DNA from 3 places in the Neobacillus phoenicis genome. Region 2 is predicted to be linked to each of the others. Evidence: a T-box and tRNA genes for the amino acid it is inferred to sense, from the RefSeq annotation. Region 2 holds a T-box; the other regions hold tRNA genes.
The links. The T-box of region 2 lies ahead of trpS (tryptophan--tRNA ligase). A T-box ahead of a tRNA ligase gene usually reads a tRNA of that ligase, here a tRNA-Trp.

Region 1 (7,254 bases), 1.8 Mb from region 2:
GGCGAATGAGTATGTGGTCGTAGACCCGAAACCAGGTGATCTACCCATGTCCAGGGTGAAGTCCAGGTAACACTGGATGGAGGCCCGAACCCACGCACGTTGAAAAGTGCGGGGATGAGGTGTGGGTAGCGGAGAAATTCCAATCGAACTTGGAGATAGCTGGTTCTCTCCGAAATAGCTTTAGGGCTAGCCTCACGTAGTTAGAGTCTTGGAGGTAGAGCACTGTTTGGACTAGGGGCCCTCATCGGGTTACCGAATTCAGACAAACTCCGAATGCCAAAGACTTATCCGTGGGAGTCAGACTGCGAGTGATAAGATCCGTAGTCAAAAGGGAAACAGCCCAGACCACCAGCTAAGGTCCCAAAGTTTACGTTAAGTGGAAAAGGATGTGGAGTTGCTTAGACAACCAGGATGTTGGCTTAGAAGCAGCCACCATTTAAAGAGTGCGTAATAGCTCACTGGTCGAGTGACTCTGCGCCGAAAATGTACCGGGGCTAAACGTAACACCGAAGCTGTGGATTGACATCTTAGATGTCAGTGGTAGGAGAGCGTTCTAAGGGCGTTGAAGCTAGACCGTAAGGACTGGTGGAGCGCTTAGAAGTGAGAATGCCGGTATGAGTAGCGAAAGATGAGTGAGAATCTCATCCACCGTATGCCTAAGGTTTCCTGAGGAAGGCTCGTCCGCTCAGGGTTAGTCGGGACCTAAGCCGAGGCCGAAAGGCGTAGGCGATGGACAACAGGTTGATATTCCTGTACCACCTCTTTATCGTTTGAGTGATGGGGGGACGCAGGAGGATAGGGTAAGCGCGCTGTTGGATATGCGCGTCTAAGCAGTTAGGCTGGAAAGTAGGAAAATCCGCTTTCCGTGAAGGCTGAGCTGTGATAGCGAGGGAAATTTAGTACCGAAGTTCCTGATTCCACACTGCCAAGAAAAGCCTCTAGCGAGATAAAAGGTGCCCGTACCGCAAACCGACACAGGTAGGCGAGGAGAGAATCCTAAGGTGAGCGAGAGAACTCTCGTTAAGGAACTCGGCAAAATGACCCCGTAACTTCGGGAGAAGGGGTGCTTTTTGAGGTGAATAGCCTCGAAGAGCCGCAGTGAATAGGCCCAGGCGACTGTTTAGCAAAAACACAGGTCTCTGCGAAGCCGCAAGGCGAAGTATAGGGGCTGACGCCTGCCCGGTGCTGGAAGGTTAAGAGGAGGGGTTAGCCTTAAAAGCGAAGCTCTGAATCGAAGCCCCAGTAAACGGCGGCCGTAACTATAACGGTCCTAAGGTAGCGAAATTCCTTGTCGGGTAAGTTCCGACCCGCACGAAAGGCGTAACGATCTGGGCACTGTCTCAACGAGAGACTCGGTGAAATTATAGTACCTGTGAAGATGCAGGTTACCCGCGACAGGACGGAAAGACCCCGTGGAGCTTTACTGTAGCCTGATATTGAATTTTGGTACAGCTTGTACAGGATAGGTAGGAGCCGTAGAAACCGGAGCGCTAGCTTCGGTGGAGGCGTCGGTGGGATACTACCCTGGCTGTATTGAAATTCTAACCCGCACCCCTTATCGGGGTGGGAGACAGTGTCAGGTGGGCAGTTTGACTGGGGCGGTCGCCTCCTAAAGAGTAACGGAGGCGCCCAAAGGTTCCCTCAGAATGGTTGGAAATCATTCGTAGAGTGTAAAGGCACAAGGGAGCTTGACTGCGAGACCTACAAGTCGAGCAGGGACGAAAGTCGGGCTTAGTGATCCGGTGGTTCCGCATGGAAGGGCCATCGCTCAACGGATAAAAGCTACCCCGGGGATAACAGGCTTATCTCCCCCAAGAGTCCACATCGACGGGGAGGTTTGGCACCTCGATGTCGGCTCATCGCATCCTGGGGCTGTAGTCGGTCCCAAGGGTTGGGCTGTTCGCCCATTAAAGCGGTACGCGAGCTGGGTTCAGAACGTCGTGAGACAGTTCGGTCCCTATCCGTCGTGGGCGCAGGAAATTTGAGAGGAGCTGTCCTTAGTACGAGAGGACCGGGATGGACGCACCGCTGGTGTACCAGTTGTCTTGCCAAAGGCATCGCTGGGTAGCTATGTGCGGACGGGATAAGTGCTGAAAGCATCTAAGCATGAAGCCCCCCTCAAGATGAGATTTCCCATAGCGTCAAGCTAGTAAGAACCCTGAAAGATGATCAGGTTGATAGGTCAGAGGTGGAAGCGTGGTAACATGTGGAGCTGACTGATACTAATCGTTCGAGGACTTAACCAAGATTTAAGCGAACTCATTTTTTACAAACACTTCTTCTACATTATCTAGTTTTGAGGGAATGATACCTCAAAGTAAATAGTCTGGTAGCAATGGCGAGAAGGTCACACCCGTTCCCATACCGAACACGGAAGTTAAGCTTCTCAGCGCCGATGGTAGTTGGGACGAAAGTCCCTGTGAGAGTAGGACGTTGCCAGGCTATATATTATGGAGGATTAGCTCAGCTGGGAGAGCATCTGCCTTACAAGCAGAGGGTCGGCGGTTCGATCCCGTCATCCTCCACCATATATTCTTAATATTTACGCTGTTTTATCTCTATTTGTAGATTTAGAAAGCGTATACAAACTTATCTATTTTCCGAACTAATGCCGGTGTAGCTCAATTGGTAGAGCACGATCGAATAAGCTTCATGAATTAACTTCAGCATACTGACCGAGCTGCAGCTTGAATAAGCTTAATGAGGTCAGGATGACGATAATTAAGACAGCGTGTACAATCTAATATTTATTCTAAACCTATGCCGGGGTAGCTCAATTGGTAGAGCAACTGACTTGTAATCAGTAGGTTGGGGGTTCAAGTCCTCTCGCCGGCACCATGCTTCTTACTTCTTTGAATAAGATTAGCGGAAGCAAATCAAACTATATGTTTTTTTTTGTAACTTTATTTGCGGGTGTGGCGGAATTGGCAGACGCACCAGACTTAGGATCTGGCGCCGCAAGGCGTGGGGGTTCGACTCCCTTCACCCGCACCATTTCACTTTTATGCGGAAGTAGTTCAGTGGTAGAACACCACCTTGCCAAGGTGGGGGTCGCGGGTTCGAATCCCGTCTTCCGCTCCATAAGTGCCGGGGTGGCGGAACTGGCAGACGCACAGGACTTAAAATCCTGCGGTAGGTGACTACCGTACCGGTTCGATTCCGGTCCTCGGCACCACTTATATTTTTAACGGGAAGTAGCTCAGCTTGGTAGAGCACTTGGTTTGGGACCAAGGGGTCGCAGGTTCGAATCCTGTCTTCCCGACCATTCATATTTTGGGGCCTTAGCTCAGCTGGGAGAGCGCCTGCTTTGCACGCAGGAGGTCAGCGGTTCGATCCCGCTAGGCTCCACTTAAATTATATAACTGATTTGGCGGTGTAGCTCAGCTGGCTAGAGCGTACGGTTCATACCCGTAAGGTCGGGGGTTCGATCCCCTCCGCCGCTACTAAAATACTTATATAATTTTATTTGAAAAAATGGAGGAATACCCAAGTCCGGCTGAAGGGATCGGTCTTGAAAACCGACAGGCGGGTTAAACCGCGCGGGGGTTCGAATCCCTCTTCCTCCGCCATTTTCTTTTATTTATATGTGGAGGGGTAGCGAAGTGGCTAAACGCGGCGGACTGTAAATCCGCTCCCTCCGGGTTCGGCGGTTCGAATCCGTCCCCCTCCACCATTTATAGGGGCATAGTTTAAAGGTAGAACTAAGGTCTCCAAAACCTTCAGTGTGGGTTCGATTCCTACTGCCCCTGTCGAAAATACTATGTAAAAATCCAAGGTCATTCCTTGGATTTTTTTTTTATTAAGAATCTGTTATTCATTGTTGATTTTCGTGTATGTATGAGAATTCATAGGCGGAGAATTTCCGGCTATTGTATATAGAGGTAGCTTGAGAGGCAAAAATAAGCGGAAAAATTCCCGCTATTGTATAAAAAGTGAGCTTAAGAAGAAGAAATAAGCGGAGAATTTCCCTTTAACTGCTCTAAAATAAGACAAAATCCAACGATTTTGATCATATAACCGGAAAAACTCCCCTTATTTATAAGGAAATAAGGGTATTTCCCAATTTAAGCGGAATTTTTCCGGTTATTTTTTCAAACACAGTGAAATCAACATTCAGGTATAACAAAGCCTTTATTAAAAGGACTTTCAACTTATTGGTTGGAGGTCTTTTTTTTATAAGATTCTAATATTTCTAAAAAGCTATACTCACTCAATTCTTTTTCAGATGAAGGTGCAGTACTAAGCACAATGACTATAATGATTCATTTTATATTAACTATTTGGGAAACCTATGTGCACGAATACAATTATATGGAAGGAGTTATTCAATGCCAGAGCTTCCAGAGATGGAAACCTATAAGATCCTTTTAAATCAAAAAATAGCTGGTCAAGTCATTTCAGATATTCAGATCAATAGAGAAAAATCCATTAACCTTAATTCAGAGCTCTTCAAAAGAACAGTTCTTCTTCAAAAAGTAACAAATGTTTATAGAAGAGGAAAGCACCTACTATTCCATCTCCAAAATGGTCAAGTAATGCTGTTGCATTTAATGTTAGGGGGATGGATGTTCTACGGTCTTGAGTCGGAAAAACCTAAACGTACTATCCAAGTCCAAATCTCTTTTGGAGAATATCATCTTTACTTTATCGGACTTCGACTTGGATATCTTCATCTATATAGTCAACAAGAAGCGGAGGAGAAACTCTCCAATTTAGGCCCTGAACCATTGAGTAGCGATTTCTCTTTAAATCATTTTTTAGGAATAATTAGTCAAAAGCATGGTCGATTAAAAACCACTTTACTTGATCAAGAGATTATTGCTGGAATAGGAAATTGCTATTCAGCTGAAATTTGTTTTCATGCTGGAATTTTGCCTACTAAAGACATTGATCAAATAGTTGAATCAAAACGATCCCAACTATATCATTCAATGAGGACAGTTCTTCAGGACGGAATAAAGCATGGTGGTTATATGGAAAATCCTTTATTTAAGGGAGATACCTTAACGGGGGGATTTAATGAGAGATGTAATGTTTATGACCGGGAAGGCAAGAACTGTAATCGTTGTGGGGCCATTATTATAAATGAAATGGTTTCTTCTAGAAAGACATTTTACTGTCCTAATTGTCAAAAGTAACCTAAAACCTGCTGCAATGGCGGGTTTTTATTTTTGATAAAAAAAGTGAAAGTAATTGTTTCGTATTTCACACAAATGTAATATACTATATACAAATAAGTATAACACATTTATAATTAAGCTAACGAATATAACATATTTATTATAAAAAAGGGGGTGGTAATGATTAAACTAACTAAACGTCAGGATGAAATCCTTGAGATTGTGAAACAAAATGGACCGATTACAGGAAAAGAAATTGCAGAAAAGCTTTCGTTAACTAGGGCAGCTTTAAGACCAGATCTTGCCATCTTAACCATGTCGGGAAACTTGGATGCCAGACCGCGTGTGGGGTATTACTTTAATGATAATTTTGAAGTTAAACAGCAAGCGAAAAGGTTTATTCACCAAAAAGTAAATGATTATAAGGCTCACCCAATTGTAGTCGAAAAATCCACTTCCGTTTACGATGCTATTGTTCAGTTGTTTTTAGAAGATGTAGGTACACTTTATGCGGTTGATACGGAAGGGCTTTTAGCAGGAGTGATATCGAGGAAAGACTTACTTAGGGCCTCACTTGGCAATAAGAATCTAAATGACTTACCAGTAAGTGTCATTATGACTAGAATGCCTAATATCATCACCATTGAACCAGAGGAGACATTGTTAGAAGCTGCAAAAAAAATGATTCACAATCACATTGATTCTCTACCAGTAGTCAAGATAGAAGACCAACAGAAAAATACATATTTGCTTGTGGGAAGAATCACAAAAACCACGATTACAAGGGCATATCTAGAAATTATGGGGGAAAAAACAGACTAAGAGGAGTGGCTGTTATTTTGGTACAGAAAGAAGTGGTTTATGTAGTTTCTGACTCAGTGGGGGAAACTGCTGAGTTTGTAGTAAAAGCAGTCGCAACACAATTTAATGGAGGTAATGTGGATATTCGCAGAAGTTCATATGTAGAGGATTTTGAAGATATTGAAGATGTCCTTTTACTAGCGAAAAGAGGCAATTCCATCATTGCTTATACGATTGTTGTTCCTACTTTAAAACTATATTTAGATAGTAGAGCCTTAGAAGAGGGTATATTAGCAGTAGACTTACTTGGTCCATTGATGAATGCGTTCGTAACTCGATTTAATAAGCAACCACATCATCAACCAGGCTTGATGAGAAAGCTGGATGAAGAATATTTCAGAAAAATTGAAGCTATTGAGTTCGCTGTGAAATATGATGATGGTCGTGACCCAAGAGGTATTACAAAGGCTGATATTGTTTTAGTTGGGGTATCCAGAACATCAAAAACGCCATTATCTATGTATCTAGCACATCAGCGCTTTAAGGTGGCCAATGTTCCGTTAGTCCCGGAAGTGCAGCCACCAGATGAATTATTTCAAATTCCAAGAAAAAATTGTATTGGATTAATTATTTCACCAAATAAATTAAACGAAATTCGGACAGAACGTCTGAAGGCTTTAGGGTTAGCTTCGAAAGCAAATTATGCGAGCTTTGAGAGAATATTAGAGGAACTAGACCATGCTGAAAAAATTATGAAGCGTGTTGGCTGCCCTGTTATTGATGTATCTAATAAGGCTGTAGAAGAAACGGCAGGCTTAATATTAGAAGTGTTAAAAAAAGAGAGGAGCTTTTAATCATGGACAAATTCGTTTATTTATTTCATGAAGGAAATGGCAATATGAAAGAATTGCTCGGAGGAAAGGGAGCGAATCTAGCAGAAATGACTAGAATTGGCTTACCTGTTCCATATGGTTTTACCATCACGACTCAGGCTTGCAATGCATACTATGAAGCTAGTAAAACCATTCCAACTATTGTAGAAAAGCAAATGCTAGAAGCACTTGTCTGTTTAGAAGAGAAAATGGGTAAAAAATTAGGCGACCCGGAAAATCCTCTCCTTGTCTCAGTACGTTCAGGTTCCGTTTTTTCCATGCCTGGTATGATGGATACCATCTTGAACTTAGGAATGAATGATGAAACGGTTGTTGGTATGGCAAAGCTGACGAATAACCCTCGTTTTGCTTATGACTCTTACAGAAGATTCATCCAAATGTTCAGTAACGTGGTCCTTGAGATTGATACGTATTACTTTGAACAATTATTAGAAGAAACA
Region 2 (7,254 bases):
ATGAATGGTGGATTAAACAATAATTACACAAGATTAACATGCAAAAAACTATGTTAATTGCTTAATAGGATTGAAATAGTCCAGGAGTTCAATGGGATGAGGGAGGAAGTATTCAGCTTCCAATTTCCCTCTCCCATTTGAACACTTTGGATACATACAACATGTATATAACATAGTTTAAAGACAAGGAGAATGCACATGCTGAAGTATGCATTTCGTAGAATTCTGGGCATGATTCCGATGTTATTCCTCATTTCGATCGTTGTCTTTTCCTTGGCAAAATTGATGCCAGGAGATTCCCTAAGCGGGGAAATCGACCCAAGGAATACCGACCCACAATATATTGCCGATATGCGGGAAAAACTGGGTTATAATGACCCGTTACCACAGCAATATGGACGTTGGATTGGAGATTTTGTTCAAGGGGATTTTGGTAAGTCAGCTCGTTTTAAAATACCTGCAGCAGAAGTAATCGGAGAACGTATACCTAATACATTACTACTAGGTTTTACTTCTATATTAATCACATACATTCTTGCTTTTTTTATGGGTTCTTACGCTGGGAGAAAGCCCTATACATTAGGGGATAATTTAATTGGTGGATTAAATTATTTAGGACTATCAATACCATCTTTTATCGCCGGGGTTTTTGCTATTTTCCTTTTTTCATTTACATTAGGTTGGTTTCCATCAAACGGCTCAGTTGATATTGGTGTTACCGATGGAACACTGGAATATTGGTTAAGCCGCCTACATCATGTATTTCTTCCTGCAGTAGTCCTAGGACTGTTGAGTACGGCAAGCTATACACAATTTTTACGTAACGATATAATCGATAATAGCCGAAAAGATTTTGTTCGTACTGCACGAGCAAAGGGAACGCCTGAGAGAAAAATTTATAATGTTCATATCTTAAGAAACTCAATTATTCCACTTATTACTTTTTTAGGTTTTGATTTAGTTGCAATTATCAGTGGTGCGATTATCACTGAAACGATTTTTACTTATCCAGGTCTTGGACAACTATTCTTACAATCTGTTGGTACCAGGGATTATCCAGTTTTAATGACGTTGACAATGTTATTCTCTTTCTTAACACTAGTTGGCAACCTTGTAGCTGACATACTGTACGGTGTTGTGGATCCGAGAATTAGGCTAGATTAGGGGGAGAAAAAATGGAAATTGTAACTCAGAAAAATCCTAATATTAGTACAGAACCCCCGAAAAAAAGTTTATCACCGTGGGCAATCGCTAGAAAAAAGTTTTTAAAGAACAAACTGGCTATGATTAGCTTTGTATTCCTAGTCATTGTGGCAATAGTTTCTTTTCTTGCACCGTATATTACCACAGCAGACGTAGGCAGGATTAATATTGGTCAGATGTCTTTAGAGCCATCGAGTAAACATTGGCTAGGAACAGACAAGGCAGGTAGAGATGTATTTACCAGGTTACTATATGGTGGACGAATTTCATTATTAGTAGGCCTTAGCTGTACACTATTTGTCATATTCCTTGGGACCATTATTGGTTCGATTTCAGGCTATTTTGGTGGTGCAGTAGATAGTATATTAATGAGATTTACTGACTTTATCTTAAACTTTCCTTTTATAGTATTTGTTATTGTTTTAAATGCCATTCTTTTTGGAAAGGTAAATGGGTTGTGGGTTTTAATTGGAACCATAAGCATTTTAAGCTGGGGTGGAATTGCAAGGATAGTTCGAAGTAAGATTCTTGCTGAAAAAGAAAATGAATACATTATAGCCGCAATATCAATTGGCTGTTCTCCTGCAAAGATTATCGTAAAACACCTATTACCGAACATTTTATCAACTATTATTGTACAAGCGACCATTACATTTGCTACAATGATTGTTGCGGAAACAGGCTTAAGCTTTTTAGGCTTTGGTGTTCCTCAAGAAATTCCAAGCTGGGGAAATATGTTGAATTCAGCAAATGAACCAGATGTACTCCAATTTAAACTATGGATTTGGGTGCCTCCTGCCTTAACGATTACCGCTACTATATTATCGATCAACTTTATCGGTGAAGGCTTAAAAGACGCCTTTAATCCAAAATCAAGACGATAAAATCTACCATTATGACATGGTAGATTTTTTTTGTTATAGGACGGAGAAGAAGGGCAATAGGAGAAGTCTATGAGCCCAGACTGTCTGAAAGAAAGAGAAGAAGGTCGCATAGAAGGCGTCTATGAGCCCAATCTGGCTGAAGGAAAGAGAAGAAGGTCGTATAGAAGGAGTCTATGAACCCTATCTGTCTGAAAGAAAGAGAAGAAGGTCGCATAGAAGGAGTCTATGAACCCTATCTGGCTGAAATAAAGAGAAGAAGGTCGCATAGAAGGAGTCTAAGAGCACAAACTGTCTGAAAGAAAGAGAAGAAAGTCGCATAGAAGCAGTTTATAATCCCAAGTTATGTAGCAATATATTTCCTAACATAATTGCAGGAGACTCACCATATACATAAGATAAATTAATAGGACAAGTATATATAATTTAATAAATACAGCTGGTGCAAAATATATATAAAGGAATAATTTAACTAAGGTCTGCCCATACTGATTGACAAACAGTTTTTGAAGTGAGGGGTTGTAAAATGTTGTATCTTCATGATGTTTGGGTAAATTGGTTTGAAGGGGAAGAAAACGGTTATAATGTATGCCACTTTCATGAATGGCGTAAGGATGATGGAGTGGAATTGTTGGACCAAGTGCCACTTTTAAAAATCGAGCCGATTCTATTTAACTACATCGAGAATGATTTATCAGAATTACCTCAACAGCTCCTAGATGACATTTATCAGAAAGCATACTTAAGAAAAAACCATGAAAGAGTCCAGCTTGATTATTGTTTCGTTGTCACCGACGGGACTGGGATTTTAGCAGTAGATACAATTGGCTATACCATCCCTATTCGAAAAAGCAGACTAATTCCAAGACAGGAACAGCTTGTTTATGAAATGATTAGTCAGCATGAAGCAAAAAAATATCATTTTTATGGACAACCGAAAACAAAGGATTTTCATATTCTTTCACCTGAACCAGAACTGATGAGAGGATTGACAAGAAAAGAACGTCAGTTAAAACAACTATTATTCATGGCTCTTGATCAGTTGCTTTCATCAAATAATGAGGCAGAGGTCAGGTATTGGTTTACAGAATGGTGTCCTGAGAAATATTCGACTATTCAAGAGTTGAATTTTGAGGAAGCATGGGAACAGCTATTCGAGGAAGCAAAGTACGGTTGGTCTAAACGGCATGAAACCTTTTGTGAAAATTTAATTAAGGGACAGCCATTTTTTGAGAAGCTTTGGGAAATGGAGCATGGTCCTAAAGTAAACTAAAAGCCTGATCCAAAAGGAATAAATCCTTTTGGGCTCAGGCTTTTGTTTTTTTACTTTATGTTATTTTCTCTTTCTGCCAAGACCCATGGCGTTTTCCATCTTTTTAAGGGTCTTGTTTGCCACAATGTTTGCCTTTTCAGCTCCACGATCTAAAATATCATCCAGTTCGCTTGATTCCATTAAGTTATAATATTTCTCTTGAATTGGCTTAAAGACATTAACTACCACATCAGCTAAATCGCCTTTAAAATCTCCATATCCCTTGCCAATATACATTTCCTCAATTTCGGCAATAGGTTTCTTAGCCAAGATTGAATAAATGGATAGCAGATTGGAAACACCCGGTTTATTTTCTTTATCAAATTTCACAATTCCGTCTGAATCCGTCACAGCGCTCTTTATTTTTTTAATGATCTGTTTAGGGTCATCTAAAGGAGTAATAAAGGACTTTTGATTTGGGTCTGATTTACTCATCTTTTTGGTAGGCTCTTGGAGAGACATAATTCGAGCACCAACCTTAGGAATACTGATTTCGGGTACAGTAAGGATATCATTATACTTTTTGTTAAATCTTTCTGCCAAGTCACGTGTTAATTCCATATGTTGCTTCTGGTCTTCTCCGACTGGAACAAGATCAGTGTTATACAATAAAATATCTGCAGCCATTAGCGGCGGGTAGGTCAATAGACTAGCTGAAACAGCTTCTTTACCTGTTGATTTGTCTTTAAATTGTGTCATTCTTTCCAATTCTCCAATATAAGAGACACACTGCATCATCCATCCTGCTTGAGCGTGTGCAGGTACTTCTGATTGGATAAATAAAGAGGCCTTGTTTGGATCAATCCCTACAGCAATATAAAGCGCAGCTAAGCTTCGAATATTTTTACGAAGTGTTACAGGGTCTTGGGGAACTGTTATCGCATGTTGGTCAACGATACAAAAGTAGCAATTATATTCATGTTGCAATTCAACAAACTGCATCATTGCCCCTATATAGTTCCCAAGTGTAATTGTACCACTGGGCTGAATACCAGAAAAAATCGTTTTCATTATGAATCCTCCTAAAAAGTTATATAAAAAAAACCATTCATCCCTACTACTATAGGGACGAATGGTTCGCGGTACCACCCTAAATTACTCATATGAGTCACTCAGTTCCAAAATAGCTGGTCGCCTTTTGGAGTCCTACTAACGTAAGGATCACGTCTATCCCTACTACTTCTATTTTCCTAAATAAAAGGTTCAGGTAGAAGCTCAAAAGTCCATTCCGTATTTTTTCGCGTTTGTTTACACCAGCCACAAACTCTCTTAACCGATTGAAAATACGTACTAATCTTTATCATCGCTAACATATTTTATTTGATTATGCTAATTATAAAGGAAGAACATAATTAGTTTCAAGTCTACAAATAATAATATAGGCAAAGGGCTACCAACATGAGTAATCCATTGACTAATCCGTAGAAAAGGAGGGGTTTCTGATCAATCGTAATCAATTCAGATAGTGCTGGGATTTCCTCGAATTTCCTCTTATTCTCTCCTCTAGTAAAGGCAAGATTAAAGGATTTGCCTATAACATCGTAAAAACCAGAATGTATTGTATATAGTAGTAACGATGTTAGGAGAAGAATGGCGGAAATATAAAAAGATATATTGATATAGCTGAGTAAGGAAATTTCTTTATTGAAAATGATGGAAATTATTACTATTAACAATTGGGTTAGTCCAAGAACCACAATTTTCTTCTTAAATCTAGGATTCATTTTATTACCTCCAAATCATTGATTTAATAAGGGAAACTATCGATTATTATACATAAAAATCTGTATAAGTCTAAATTATATCATAGCTATTTGTAATGATTACGTAAAAATTGTATCTAATCTGTAAATTAAATTTTAAAAAATAATGTACAATTAATTCAAAATATGTATAATAGAGAATGTAGTAATTTTTCAGAATAATAGAAAAGGGAGGTCTACAAGTGAAGAAATCAAAACTTTCACTACTTTTAGTTTTGTCACTAGTACTTAGCATGTTCCTAGCAGCATGTTCAGGCGGTGATAAAAAAGAAACGACCAAGAATGAAGGCAAAAATACTGCTGGCACTGAAGAGAAATTAGCGGATGAGCAAGTTCTTAATGTATTAGAATCTGCTGAGATTCCTACTATGGACAGTGTAATGGCAGAAGATGTATTAGGTTTTACAATGTTAAACGCTACTAACGAAGGTTTATATCGTTTAGATGCAGACCAAAAGGTTATTCCTGGAGTAGCTGATGGTATGCCAACATACAACGACGATAAAACAGTTTTAACAATCAAATTAAGACAAGATGCAAAATGGTCAAATGGTGACCCTGTAACTGCTCATGATTTCGTATATTCATGGCAACGTGCAATCAATCCAGATACTGCTTCACCTTATGGTCCATACTTCATGATGGGCAAAATCAAAAACGCTACTGAGATTTCTGAAGGTAAAGCAAAGCTTGAAGATCTTGGTATCAAAGCTTTAGACGATTATACTTTAGAAATTACTCTTGTAAGAGCATTACCTTACATTGAGTCTTATATCACTTTCCAATTGTTCTACCCACAAAACCAAAAGTTTGTTGAAGCACAAGGCGCTGACTATGCGAAGGATGCTGCTCACTTACTTTACAATGGTCCTTTCAAAATGACTAAGTGGGATGGCCCAACTGCAACTGAGTGGGTATTAGAAAAGAACGAAACTTATACAAATGCTAAAGACGTTACTTTAACAAAGATCAACTTCAACGTGTCAAAAGATCCACAAGCATCTGCAAACGCATTTACTGCTGGTGAAACTGACATTACACCAAAGCTTGCACAAGCTGCAATCCTTTCACAATACGAAGGATCTGATGAATTATTACGTTACCAAGAGCCATCAATCTGGTGGTTAAAAATGAACGAAAAGAATCCTGCTTTGAAAAACAAAAACATCCGTAAAGCTATTGCATTGTCTGTAGACAAAAAAGCATTAGTTGACGATGTATTAGCAAACGGTTCAATCGTTGCTGATTTCTTAGTACCAAAAGGCTTCGCTTTTGACGAAAATGGAAAAGATTTCCGTGATACTGCTGGCCAATGGTCTAAGGCAAATAAAGAAGAAGCTAAGAAGTACTGGGATAAAGGTTTAGCTGAACTAGGTGTTAAAGAAGTGAAGTTCACTTATGTTGGTCAAGATACTGAAACAGCAAAAACTACTGATGCATTCATTAAAGACCAGTTAGAGAAAAATCTTCCTGGATTAAAGCTTACTATCGAAAGCGTACCTTTCAAAATCCGTATCGCTCGTGAAAATAAATTCGAATACGATTTATTAATGGGTGGTTGGGGACCAGACTATGCTGACCCAATGACATATATGGATCTTTGGATCACTGGTGGAGAGCAACAACACATGGATTACTCAAATCCAGAATTTGATAAGTTAATCAAAGCTGCTAGTGAAGAGTTACAAGGACAAGAGCGCTGGAAAGCATTACAAGATGCAGAAAAAATCTTGTTAGAAGATGATGCAGCAATTGCACCACTTTACCAACGTTCTGTAAACCTATTGATCAACCCTAAAGTTAAAGGTTTCGCTCACCATGCATTTGGTGCTGACTATAGTTACCAGTGGATTAAAATCACAAAATAGTAACTATACTAATCAAATAGGAAGAGAGTATATTTCATCAATATACTCTCTTTTTACCTGTATGAGAATTGTCGAAAAATGTTGAAGATTTCATCAATTAGGAGGTGTAGGCATGGCAAAATATCTCTTGCAACGTGTGATTTATATGTTAATTACACTTTTCATTGTAGCATCAGTTACTTTTTTCCTCATGAAACTTATTCCAGGAAGCCCATTTAATAACTTTG
Region 3 (7,254 bases), 200 kb from region 2:
GGGTGGGAGACAGTGTCAGGTGGGCAGTTTGACTGGGGCGGTCGCCTCCTAAAGAGTAACGGAGGCGCCCAAAGGTTCCCTCAGAATGGTTGGAAATCATTCGTAGAGTGTAAAGGCACAAGGGAGCTTGACTGCGAGACCTACAAGTCGAGCAGGGACGAAAGTCGGGCTTAGTGATCCGGTGGTTCCGCATGGAAGGGCCATCGCTCAACGGATAAAAGCTACCCCGGGGATAACAGGCTTATCTCCCCCAAGAGTCCACATCGACGGGGAGGTTTGGCACCTCGATGTCGGCTCATCGCATCCTGGGGCTGTAGTCGGTCCCAAGGGTTGGGCTGTTCGCCCATTAAAGCGGTACGCGAGCTGGGTTCAGAACGTCGTGAGACAGTTCGGTCCCTATCCGTCGTGGGCGCAGGAAATTTGAGAGGAGCTGTCCTTAGTACGAGAGGACCGGGATGGACGCACCGCTGGTGTACCAGTTGTCTTGCCAAAGGCATCGCTGGGTAGCTATGTGCGGACGGGATAAGTGCTGAAAGCATCTAAGCATGAAGCCCCCCTCAAGATGAGATTTCCCATAGCGTCAAGCTAGTAAGAACCCTGAAAGATGATCAGGTTGATAGGTCAGAGGTGGAAGCGTGGTAACATGTGGAGCTGACTGATACTAATCGTTCGAGGACTTAACCAAGTTTTAAGCGAACTCGTTTTTTACAAACACTTCTTCTGCATTATCTAGTTTTGAGGGAATGAAAAAAAAAAATTTCCTCTTGCAAAATATGAAAAAGACATTATAATAAAATAGTGTCGAATAAATGGTCTGGTAATAATGGCGAGAAGGTCACACCCGTTCCCATACCGAACACGGAAGTTAAGCTTCTCAGCGCCGATGGTAGTTGGGACGAAAGTCCCTGTGAGAGTAGGACGTTGCCAGGCTGTTTTAAAATATTCCGCAGTAGCTCAGTGGTAGAGCTATCGGCTGTTAACCGATCGGTCGTAGGTTCGAGTCCTACCTGCGGAGCCATTATTTTGGAGAGCTGTCCGAGTGGCCGAAGGAGCACGATTGGAAATCGTGTAGGCGGGTAACCCTGTCTCAAGGGTTCAAATCCCTTGCTCTCCGCCATTAAATTTTAAGATATGGCCCCTTGGTCAAGCGGTTAAGACACCGCCCTTTCACGGCGGTAACACGGGTTCGAATCCCGTAGGGGTCACCATTTATGGAGGATTAGCTCAGCTGGGAGAGCATCTGCCTTACAAGCAGAGGGTCGGCGGTTCGATCCCGTCATCCTCCACCATTAATAATCTGTTAGTTGTATCAATAGAGTTGCTCCTTGAATATGCTAATTGAGATTGATACAGTCCATACAAACTATGGGCATGAACAACATAAATATTTTTTATTGTCGCGGGGTGGAGCAGTCTGGTAGCTCGTCGGGCTCATAACCCGAAGGTCGCAGGTTCAAATCCTGTCCCCGCAATATGGTCTGGTAGTTCAGTTGGTTAGAATGCCTGCCTGTCACGCAGGAGGTCGCGGGTTCGAGTCCCGTCCAGACCGCCATAAAATGTTGGCTCAGTAGCTCAGTCGGTAGAGCAAAGGACTGAAAATCCTTGTGTCGGCGGTTCGATTCCGTCCTGAGCCACCATTTATTTCTATGAAACACTTTATATGTGGAGGGGTAGCGAAGTGGCTAAACGCGGCGGACTGTAAATCCGCTCCCTCCGGGTTCGGCGGTTCGAATCCGTCCCCCTCCACCATATCTAGGGGTATAGTTTAAAGGTAGAACGAAGGTCTCCAAAACCTTTGGTGTGGGTTCGATTCCTACTACCCCTGCCAATTATATATTGTGGCGATTGTGGCGAAGTGGTTAACGCACCTGATTGTGGTTCAGGCATTCGTGGGTTCGATTCCCATCAGTCGCCCCATAATATTTTAACTTATTTGAGCATTGGGCTATAGCCAAGCGGTAAGGCATCGCACTTTGACTGCGACATGCGTTGGTTCAAATCCAGCTAGCCCAGCCATTTTGCGGAAGTAGTTCAGTGGTAGAACACCACCTTGCCAAGGTGGGGGTCGCGGGTTCGAATCCCGTCTTCCGCTCCATAATTTACGGCGGCATAGCCAAGTGGTAAGGCAGAGGTCTGCAAAACCTTTACCACCGGTTCGAATCCGGTTGCCGCCTCCATAAAATTTATACAGTGCATATTCTACTTTTTATATACGCCGGGGTGGCGGAACTGGCAGACGCACAGGACTTAAAATCCTGCGGTAGGTGACTACCGTACCGGTTCGATTCCGGTCCTCGGCACTGATTTACAACAACATTTTAATATGCCGGTGTGGCGGAATTGGCAGACGCGCACGACTCAAAATCGTGTTCCTCTGGAGTGTCGGTTCGACCCCGACCACCGGTATCATGAAAAAACACTTCTTATTTCATTATAAGAAGTGTTTTTTTTGTTTTTGTAAATGATATTCAACGAAGCAGCATAGGGTCTATATGCGGCAAATGATAAACAGGGTAAGGTAGAAAAGATCTATGTGCCACAAATGAGTGATAAACAGAGAAAAGGGTAATGAAAAGCTGTCTACGAGCCCGAATTGCCTGATGGAGAAGGGGTACGGTCGCATAGAAGGGATCTATGAGCCTGAATTGCCTGATGGAGAAGGGGTACGGTCGCATAGACAGGCACTATGAGCCCGAATTGCTTGATGGAGAAGGATAGAAGGGTTCTATGAGCCCAAATTGCTTGATAGAGAAGGGTTACGGTCGCATAGGCAGGCTCTATGAACCCGAATTGCATGAAAGAGAAGGGTTACGGTCGAATAGAAGGGTTCTATGGATTAAGTCCATATAATTGTGTAAAAAGAAAATAGGTCATCATCATGACCCGTGTTACAATGTTTTCGACCAAGAAAACCATAAACGGAGGACATGATGATGACCCAAATCAATATTACTATAAACTTAGAAGATCTCAAAGAAAAAGTTGAAAGCAGCTCATTAGAATCACCAGTTAAGGCTTCTTTATCACTCATTTTAAATTCTTTAATGGAAAAAGAAAGAGATGAATATATTAATGCTCTTTCTCATGAAAGAACCGAAGATCGGAGGGGCTATCGAAATGGTTACTATGAGCGTGAACTCATTACTGGTGTAGGTTCTCTCAAACTAAAAGTTCCTCGTACCAGAGACGGTGAATTTTCTACTTCTATCTTTGAAAAATTTAAACGCTGCGATCAAGCTCTAATTCTTTCTATGATTGAAATGGTTGTAAATGGTGTTTCTACACGTAAAATCACAAAAATTGTAGAGGAATTATGCGGGAAGAGTGTGTCCAAATCACTTGTTTCCAATCTAATGAAGACCGTAGACCCCATCATCAACGACTGGAGAAACCGTCCACTTAACGTTCATTATTATCCATATGTGTACGTGGATGCTATGTACATTAAAGTTCGTGAGAACGATAGAGTAGTTTCTAAAAGTGTTCATATTGCGGTTGGAGTTAGTGAAAGCGGTCATAGAGAGATCATTGGCCTCAAAGTCAATCACACCGAATCCACTGATAGCTGGACTTCCTTCTTCGAATACTTAAAGTCCAGAGGTCTTCAATCCCCTAAAATGGTGATTTCTGATGCTCATGGTGGCTTAGTTACCTCCATTAAAGAATCATTTTTAGGAACTTCATGGCAGAGGTGTAGTGTTCATTTTTTAAGAAATATCATGGATACTATGCCGAAAAAAGGTACTGCTGAGGCTCGTCAGGAATTAAAAGACCTCTTTCAAAACTCAGATTTAAGTGTGGTAAGAGACTTGAAAAATCGCTTTGTAGAGAAGTATCAAGATACCAAGGGATTCGCAAAAGTAATTGAAACATTAGAAAATGGCTTTGAAGATGCAATCCAATTTCATTCACAGCCGGTCCAGTATCATAAGCACTTACGCACAACGAATATGCTAGAGCGCTTAAACCAAGAAGTACGGAGAAGAGAAAAAGTCATACGTATTTTTACAAATGATTTTTCCGCTATCCGAATAATTGGATCCGTATTAATGGATATTGAAAAAGATTGGAACAAAAATAATGTTCCTTACCTCAAGAAAACAAATGAAAAATAACTCTCTACTCAAGTGGAGTGGAAAAGCCTAATTTCGAATTGACATCGAGCCTCCAGCGGGCATGATGTAACGCCAGGAAGCCAGGAGTTTAACAACACCTGGCTTGCCCTCCTAGGCTATCATGCCCGCCTCTCAATGTAAATTCGAAATAATATAGTTCACCTTACTAATTTTTTTATTGATCGGAATCATTGTTGACACTTTTACACAATTAAATGGACTTGACTGTTCTATGAGCCCAAATTGCCTGATGGAGAAGGGTTACGGTCGCATAGACAGGCACTATGAACCCGAATTGCCTGATGGAGAAGGGTTACGGTCGCATAGGCAGGCTCTATGAACCCGAATTGCATGAAAGAGGAGGGGTTACGGTCGCATAGAAGGGTTCTATGAGCCCGAAATGCCTGATGGAGAAGGGTTACGGTCGCATAGGCGGCTCTATGAAACCGAATAGCATGAAAGAGAAGGGGTTACGGTCGCATAGACAGGCACTATGAGCCCGAATTGCTTGATGGAGAAGGATTACGGTCGCATAGAAGGGTTCTATGAGCCCAAATTGCTTGATAGAGAAGGGTTACGGTCGCATAGAAGGGTTCTACGAGCCGAACTGCCTGATGGAGAAACAAAAACACCTTGCTTGCCTTCCACCTCTAGGAAATTATGCCAGCCTCACAATGTAAACTCAAAATGTAATTCACCTTACTTAATTTTTTTATTAGTAGAAACCATTGTAGACACTTTTACACAATTAAATGGACTTGACTGTCTACGTGCCCCCAATGATTGATAAAGAAAATGGTAACGTAGAAACGATCAACGTTACCAATATCAGTAACAAACAGGGAAAACGTTACGTAAACACGCCAAAGCCCTTCAACAGGTAGTAGTACAAAATTGCCCACAAGCAAGAATAAAGTAACCATATAAAATAAAAAACGAGCATTGCCCGTTAATTGTTTTCTCCATATTTGGTTACGCCGAAATAATCACTTGTTGCGTATTTGTTATATTTAACATCTAAATCATGAAACATCCGATGTACATCAATCAAATAAGAAACATCCTTTGTTTCATCTGCCTGTTCCAATAAATCATGAGTTACCATAAAATCCGATTTTAAATCTGGATCAACAACCGATTCAATCATTTTATTCAAGTTCTCTATGTAGTCTTTATATTTGTTATGAAAAAGAGAAAAATTAAAATCTTTACTTCTTCCCCAGCATAACTCTTCATTCCAATAATTATGATTAATTTTAATGTATTCCCCAATATCCGCTTCGTTTACATTCGCTTGTACTAGCTGCTGAACAGGCAATTCATTTGAGGCAGCTTGGTAAGACTTGAAATAAATCGTAACAGCGGAACCAATCACTATAGCTATGAATAAGATTGTAGAGAGAATGATCGGTTTCCTTCGAATAAAGCTCACCTCACTAGAATAGTAGTTAAAGATTTTAATATAGAGTAGCAAATTTTTTTAATGATGTCATTTAAAATGGGAATAAATCAGTCATATGTTTTTTGATGTTATTCGACAAAATTTGCGTTATCCTCTTGACGAGTCCAAAAAAAGTGTGTATTATTGTAAGGGTCAACTCGTTCAATTCGTACAATAAGTTGTCACAAAATATATGCGGGTGTAGTTTACTGGTAAAACCTCAGCCTTCCAAGCTGATGTAGTGGGTTCGATTCCCATCACCCGCTCCATACATATTAACTAACGCAGTGTATCGTTACAAAGAGAACGATGCATTGCGTTTTTTTCTTTTTACAGAAAAAAAGATGCCTGACTGGCATCATGTAAGAATGTGGTAGGATGCTTCCCCGCCATGTAGTTGAACAAACATATTCATTAAAGATTCTGTTAGCTTCTCTGCGTTATGATGATCAGTGGATGGTCTTAAATAGATAAGTTGAAGAGCATGTTTTGTTTCTACCGAAACAGGGGCTCTATCAGAATCCACAAAAGGACTTCCAAATGGGCCGTTCTCATCGGCTGATACAATAAGATGCGCCAAAGAATTTAAACGCCCATTTAAGCCCACGTATTCCTCTTCTTCGTCCCCAAAGCGAATACTAACGGGACCATTCAAACATTCTTGGTCGTAAATACCGATAGGTACTTGGTATTGTAGAGAGAAAAAATTATTAATATCGATTGCACTTTGTACAGACGAAAGATAATTCTGTTTCTGTATCCTTCTGTATAAAGCTTCGACAGATGGCCGGTATCGGTTCGGGTCCTTACCATTCTTTTTAAAAAGCGTCCTCCATTCCTTAACCCCAGGTAGCTCTGTAACAGGTGTATTTTCTAAATCAAAATAAATAGACTCCTGGAATAGCTGGAGCCTGCCTCTTAACATTTGAGGTGAATCTCCGACCATTATATTTTTATATTGGATAACACCTAGTTTAAAGTCAGGAATTTGTTTCTTTATTTCTTGTGAGAGTTGAATTTCCAACGATTCCACCTCCAAATTTCATTTAAAATAGTTTATCATAAATAGAAGTGCAACCAATAATTTAAACAATCGGACCACAACTAATATAAAGAAACTTTGGGGGAAGGAGGAACCCATTTGGATGTCAAACAATTAAAAAAAGACCTAATTGCTTACAGCAAGGAAATTGGGATTGATAAGATCGGTTTTACAACCGCAGACGTATTCAGTGAATTGAAAAATAGATTAATTAGACAACAAGAACTAGGCTATCATTCGGGTTTTGAAGAGCCAGATATAGAGAAACGCGTGACACCTGCTCTTTTAATGGAGGAACCACGTTCCATTATTGCGATTGCCCTTGCCTATCCATCAAAAATGAATGAACGTGTAGCAGGAAAGAAGGGTGAACGAAGAGGATTCTTCAGCAGGGCTTCTTGGGGACTCGATTATCACCATGTTTTACGTGACAGACTAAAGAAACTTGAAGAGTTTATTTTAACAAAGGTCCCAGAGGCAAGGTTAAAATCAATGGTCGATACGGGCGAGCTTTCTGACAGGGCCGTTGCCGAGCGAGCTGGAATCGGATGGAGTGGGAAGAACTGTGCCATAATTACTCCAGAGTTTGGATCTTATGTCTATTTAGGGGAAATGATTACAAGTATACCATTTGAACCGGATACACCTATTGAGGA

Region 1: it encodes a tRNA-Trp, which carries the amino acid that the T-box ahead of trpS (tryptophan--tRNA ligase) is inferred to sense. The anticodon was not compared.
Region 3: it encodes a tRNA-Trp, which carries the amino acid that the T-box ahead of trpS (tryptophan--tRNA ligase) is inferred to sense. The anticodon was not compared.

Annotation. Positions count from the first base shown of each region.
Region 1 covers NZ_CP154847.1:2,672,772-2,680,025, forward strand. The annotation lists rRNA gene AA0X95_RS13855 (23S ribosomal RNA) at 1-2,246, shown strand, start outside; rRNA gene rrf (5S ribosomal RNA) at 2,326-2,442, shown strand; tRNA gene AA0X95_RS13865 (tRNA-Val) at 2,453-2,528, shown strand; tRNA gene AA0X95_RS13870 (tRNA-Thr) at 2,763-2,838, shown strand; tRNA gene AA0X95_RS13875 (tRNA-Leu) at 2,910-2,994, shown strand; tRNA gene AA0X95_RS13880 (tRNA-Gly) at 3,007-3,081, shown strand; tRNA gene AA0X95_RS13885 (tRNA-Leu) at 3,087-3,175, shown strand; tRNA gene AA0X95_RS13890 (tRNA-Pro) at 3,189-3,265, shown strand; tRNA gene AA0X95_RS13895 (tRNA-Ala) at 3,276-3,348, shown strand; tRNA gene AA0X95_RS13900 (tRNA-Met) at 3,370-3,443, shown strand; tRNA gene AA0X95_RS13905 (tRNA-Ser) at 3,477-3,569, shown strand; tRNA gene AA0X95_RS13910 (tRNA-Tyr) at 3,589-3,673, shown strand; tRNA gene AA0X95_RS13915 (tRNA-Trp) at 3,679-3,749, shown strand; gene AA0X95_RS13920 (Fpg/Nei family DNA glycosylase) at 4,329-5,138, shown strand; gene AA0X95_RS13925 (helix-turn-helix transcriptional regulator) at 5,301-5,942, shown strand; gene AA0X95_RS13930 (pyruvate, water dikinase regulatory protein) at 5,960-6,775, shown strand; gene ppdK (pyruvate, phosphate dikinase) at 6,778-7,254, shown strand, end outside.
Region 2 covers NZ_CP154847.1:4,502,324-4,509,577, reverse strand. The annotation lists gene opp4A (oligopeptide ABC transporter substrate-binding protein) at 1-23, shown strand, start outside; gene opp4B (oligopeptide ABC transporter permease) at 199-1,164, shown strand; gene opp4C (oligopeptide ABC transporter permease) at 1,176-2,087, shown strand; gene AA0X95_RS23075 (YjbA family protein) at 2,611-3,357, shown strand; gene trpS (tryptophan--tRNA ligase) at 3,418-4,410, opposite strand; T-box leader at 4,458-4,709, opposite strand; gene AA0X95_RS23065 (DUF3899 domain-containing protein) at 4,761-5,120, opposite strand; gene AA0X95_RS23060 (peptide ABC transporter substrate-binding protein) at 5,342-7,027, shown strand; gene opp3b (oligopeptide ABC transporter permease) at 7,140-7,254, shown strand, end outside.
Region 3 covers NZ_CP154847.1:4,706,893-4,714,146, reverse strand. The annotation lists rRNA gene AA0X95_RS24175 (23S ribosomal RNA) at 1-685, shown strand, start outside; rRNA gene rrf (5S ribosomal RNA) at 814-930, shown strand; tRNA gene AA0X95_RS24165 (tRNA-Asn) at 944-1,018, shown strand; tRNA gene AA0X95_RS24160 (tRNA-Ser) at 1,026-1,117, shown strand; tRNA gene AA0X95_RS24155 (tRNA-Glu) at 1,134-1,208, shown strand; tRNA gene AA0X95_RS24150 (tRNA-Val) at 1,214-1,289, shown strand; tRNA gene AA0X95_RS24145 (tRNA-Met) at 1,399-1,472, shown strand; tRNA gene AA0X95_RS24140 (tRNA-Asp) at 1,476-1,552, shown strand; tRNA gene AA0X95_RS24135 (tRNA-Phe) at 1,562-1,637, shown strand; tRNA gene AA0X95_RS24130 (tRNA-Tyr) at 1,665-1,749, shown strand; tRNA gene AA0X95_RS24125 (tRNA-Trp) at 1,755-1,828, shown strand; tRNA gene AA0X95_RS24120 (tRNA-His) at 1,842-1,917, shown strand; tRNA gene AA0X95_RS24115 (tRNA-Gln) at 1,942-2,016, shown strand; tRNA gene AA0X95_RS24110 (tRNA-Gly) at 2,021-2,095, shown strand; tRNA gene AA0X95_RS24105 (tRNA-Cys) at 2,104-2,177, shown strand; tRNA gene AA0X95_RS24100 (tRNA-Leu) at 2,215-2,300, shown strand; tRNA gene AA0X95_RS24095 (tRNA-Leu) at 2,326-2,406, shown strand; gene AA0X95_RS24090 (IS256 family transposase) at 2,934-4,115, shown strand; gene AA0X95_RS24085 (hypothetical protein) at 5,065-5,547, opposite strand; tRNA gene AA0X95_RS24080 (tRNA-Gly) at 5,752-5,825, shown strand; gene AA0X95_RS24075 (B3/4 domain-containing protein) at 5,915-6,580, opposite strand; gene queG (tRNA epoxyqueuosine(34) reductase QueG) at 6,698-7,254, shown strand, end outside.